DNA from 2 places in the Paenibacillus sp. FSL R7-0216 genome. Region 1 is predicted to be linked to the other one. Evidence: predicted binding sites of a transcription regulator. Region 1 holds the regulator's gene; the other holds the start of a gene.

What was found. The regulator Rex, encoded in region 1, represses fermentation and respiration genes when NADH is low (regulators of the CRP and FNR family bind a similar motif). The targets are predictions, from matches to a motif close to TTGTGAAATATTTCACAA.
Region 2: a site for Rex is predicted at 881-898, ahead of MKZ15_RS21915 (DUF1641 domain-containing protein). Genes of this name have one in related genera too.

The regions. Positions count from the first base shown of each region.
Region 1 is NZ_CP150222.1:3,020,574-3,022,777, reverse strand. It holds gene dinG (ATP-dependent DNA helicase DinG) at 1-941, shown strand, start outside; gene MKZ15_RS13670 (redox-sensing transcriptional repressor Rex) at 960-1,628, shown strand; gene MKZ15_RS13665 (amidohydrolase) at 1,625-2,204, shown strand, end outside.
Region 2 is NZ_CP150222.1:4,763,017-4,765,220, forward strand. It holds gene MKZ15_RS21910 (NAD(P)/FAD-dependent oxidoreductase) at 1-329, opposite strand, end outside; gene MKZ15_RS21915 (DUF1641 domain-containing protein) at 345-785, opposite strand; gene MKZ15_RS21920 (LysR family transcriptional regulator) at 1,004-1,903, opposite strand.

The DNA.
Region 1 (2,204 bases):
TGCGGTTCTTCATGAAGCTGGAAAGCGAAGACACAGTTTATTGGATGGAAGCCAACGGGAATTACCGCAGCCGCTCGCTGCAAATGTACGCGGTGCCGATTGACGTTAGCGCCCAGTTGAAGGAATTTTTCTTCGATCGGAAAAAAAGCGTCGTTATGACTTCCGCGACATTGTCAGTCGATAAGTCGTTTCAATATATGATCGAGCAGTTGGGTCTGACGGAGGCGGCGGAAGAGGAACGGTTGATTACGTCGATGTTGCCATCTCCGTTTAATTACCGGGACCAGGCACTCTTAGTCATTCCGCGTGATTTTCCGAGCGTAAAGGGCAGCGTGGGAGATGATCACTTCATTAACACGTTGGTGCAGTCGTTGGCAGATTCCGCGGTGGCTACTCAAGGCCGCATGCTGGTGCTGTTTACGTCCTACCGGATGCTGAGACAGGTGTATGACCCGCTGAAAGAGTTGCTCTCGGCGCAGGGGATCACCGTCATCGGGCAAGGGATGGACAGCGGTAGCCGTACCAAGCTGACTCGGCGCTTCCAGGGTCAAAATGCATCGGTATTGCTGGGGACGAGCAGTTTCTGGGAAGGGGTAGATATCCCCGGCGAGGCGCTGACAAGTTTAGCGATCGTGCGGCTGCCTTTTCAACCGCCGAACCATCCGCTGGTGGAAGCCAAGAGTGAGCGACTGCAGCGGGAGAAGAAAAACCCATTTATGAAGTTATCCGTCCCGCAGGCGGTTATCCGCTTCAAGCAAGGATTCGGGCGACTCGTCCGTTCCTCGCAGGATCGTGGCATCGTAATCGTTTATGATACCCGTATCCTGGAGTCTTACTATGGGAAGTATTTTTTATACTCTTTGCCCGGACCGAAGATGGAGCATATGCCGATGAATCAAATGGTACCTCGCATCTCGGAATGGTTGAATCCCGAAGCCTAAACCGCTTTATTGATCGCATTGAAGAATAGGGGGAAACGAAGCATGAAGTCAGAAAAAATTTCGGACGCCGTCGTCCGCAGACTGCCGGTTTACCTGCGTTTCTTGAACGAACTCAGCCGCAGGGAGGTCCCCACGGTCTCCTCGCAGGAGCTGGGCCAGAAGTTGGATCTGAATCCCGCGCAAATCCGCAAGGATTTAGCGTATTTCGGCGATTTTGGTCGGAAGGGGATCGGCTATGACGTGGCTTACCTAATCGAGAAGATTCAACAGATTCTCAACTTGGACCAGCAAATTAACGTGGCGTTAGTCGGTGCCGGTAATCTAGGGCAAGCCCTTTCGAATTATAATGCTTATTTGAAGGATAATATGAAAATCGTCGCCGTGTTCGACGCATCGCCAGCAAAGATCGGTACCCAAATCAACAACATCACGATTCAACCGATTGAGGAGCTGGTAGCTACGGTACGAGCGAATAATATCCGTATTGGGATCATAACGGTACCTGACACAGAAGCCCAGCGCGTGGCAGACGAGCTGGTTGCGGCCGGGATCGGAGCCATCTTGAACTTCGCGCCAACGATTCTCAAGGTGCCGTCGGAAGTGCGGATTCATGCGGCCGATTTCACTACAGACCTGCTTAGCTTGGCATATTATCTGGAGGATGGAAAGGAACAAGCCAACGTATGAGTCGTAAATGGTTAATTAAGAACGGGACGTTTGCCGTACTGGAGACCAATCGCCCCGTGATTCATGGATATATGCTTGTTGAAGGCGATTCGATCACCTATATCGGAGAAGAGCGCCCGGAAGGCGTGGAAGGCGCCGAAACGTTTGACGGCAAAGGCTTGTTATTTTTGCCGGGACTGATTAATACCCATGGTCATGCGGCGATGTCGCTGTTGCGCGGTTATGGGGATGACATGGTACTGCAAACCTGGCTGCAGGAGAAAATGTGGCCGATGGAAGCCAAGTTTACCGCTGCTGACGTTTATGCCGGAACGGCGCTGTCCGTACTGGAAATGCTTAAAGGCGGTACGACCACGTTCTTGGATATGTACGATCAGATGGACGAAGTCGCCAAGGTTGTCGAGGAATCCGGCATTCGCGCCGTGCTGATGCGCGGAGCGATCGGGCTATGCTCGCCGGAAGAGCAGGATCAGAAGCTTAAAGAAGCGATCGCGTTTGCCCAGAATTGGCACGGTAAAGCGGAAGGACGCATCACGACGATGATGTCGCCTCATGCGCCATATACCTGTCCGCCGG
Region 2 (2,204 bases), 1.7 Mb from region 1:
ATGCTGCCCAGACCCACGACAAGAGCGTCATAGGACAAGACGGTGCCGTCGGAGAGTTTCACTTCTTTCTTATCGACCGAAAAATTCTCTACCTTGGCGATCCGCAAATCAATGTCTTTCCCCTTGAACAGCTTCTCCAGCGGCAAAGATACTGCGCGTTCGGAAATACTGCCCGCCGCAAGGCGATGCAGTTCGGTGATGATCTGATGCGTCGGAAATTGGTTGACCACCGTGATCCGAGCTTGTGATTTATCCATGAACTTACGGGCCGACAATGCGCTGAGTACGCCGCCGTAGCCGGCGCCCAAAATTACAATATGTTTTGACATAATCGTATTCCTCCGTTAGTTTTGATGACGGTCCCGTTCACCGGAGACTTGAAGATAAGCGTTCATGAAACGAAGCAGCTTTTGGGTTTGCGGATCCTTCAGCATTTTCATCAACCCAAACACGCCGATCACTTCTTGACTGTCCTCGGCGCGATCCTTCGCTTCGATCACGTTCGCCGCCAGGTGCTTCACTTTACCAACGACCGGCCCGGCAATTTCCGAAATCGCGCCGATGGTGTCGCTCTTCAGGACATCATCCGCAGCCACCCCTTTGGCAAAATCATACGATTTCGTCAAAACCCCTACGAGTTCATTCAATTTCGGAAGTTGCTCTACCAGAGCCGTCAACGATTGCTGTACCTCCGGCTTCAAGAGCTGCTCCAGGAGCTCCTGCTGTCCGCTTGCGTTCGGGGCTGCAGATTGCTCCGCTTTCGTTTCAGTAACTGTTTCTGACATACTCGATTCTCCTTTGCGATAATCTGAGGACTCCCTGCCGAACTTCAGTTCATGCATAGTGTTCCTCCTTTGGATGCCTCTAACCCGTTTCGAGTTAGTGAAAATTTGCACATCTCAACCTTGAACAATCCGAATAAATTGTAACATATTTTCAATAAAAAAGGACCGTGTAAGTGATAAAATTCACGGCCCTTATTGATATCAATTTTCGATGAATTCTAAACTCCATAAGTAGAAGGTAATGTCTCTTTCAAAAAATCGCAAAATAGCTTTTCGGTCGGCGCAAGCTCCCGATTTGCCGGAATGATTACCCCGACGTCCCGGGTCACTTGCGGCTCCATCATTGGCAGCGACACCATCGTGGAGGGAATATGCTCCCCTAATGCGATCTCCGGAAGCAATGTCAAACCTAGCCCGGCGGCCACCAGTCCCTTGATCGCGTCCAGATCGTCCCCTTCAAACGAAACCTTCGGTTGAAAACCCATTTTGTCGCAAGCATCGACCACGATTTCCCGCAGGATAAATCCTTTAGGAAATAAGACGAACACATCCTCCCGCAGGTCATCCAGCCCTACCGAGTCGCGGCCGGCTAATCGATGCCCGGCGGGTAACAGCACCTTGAAATTTTCGCGGAATAACGCCTCGCCTGTCACTTGCAGTTCCCCTTGGGGGACCGGGCCGATCATGGCCAGATTCATCACGCCGCCGCCAACCCAGTCCAGGAGTTCTCGATACGATCCATGCTGCAGTTGAAAATGGACCTCCGGATACCGGCGTCGGAAAGCCGATACAACCGTTGGTACCAGGTTTGCAGCGAGGCTGCTCGGAAAGCCGATTCGCACCGTCCCGCGCTCCGGATCGAGATATTCGTGAATCTCCTGCTGCGCCTGCTCGATTACTTTCATCATCTGTTCCATATGCTGCAGGAACTGCCGCCCAATCGGCGTCAACTTCACCTTGCGGCCTTCATGGACAAACAGATCGACGCCCAGCTCTGCTTCCAGCTTAAAGATCTGCCGGCTGACCGCCGACTGCGACACATGCAGCGCATACGACGCTTCCGTCACATGCTCCAGCTTGGCCGCCTCCATAAAGTATTGGATTTGCCTGAGCTCCATCCCCTCACCCCGTCCGCTGCATTTTGGTTTCTATCCGATAGAGTGCGTGTAAAGCTTACACCTTGTGAAATATATTAAACACCATTATATCGACTCCCCTTCGAAAACGGAAGCACAAAAGGCATATGCGTAAGGAAAATAGGAGGTTTACTGCGTTCTTTTCAACTATTCAGGCCGTACTAGGTCGATTAGGTTGAAATCAACTGCACATTTGCATCTCAATAGGCTCATATGGAGAATTTCACGGAAATGAAATGCACTTTTGCAGTTCAGCCAACCTTGCTGCATAAAAAAACGGCGA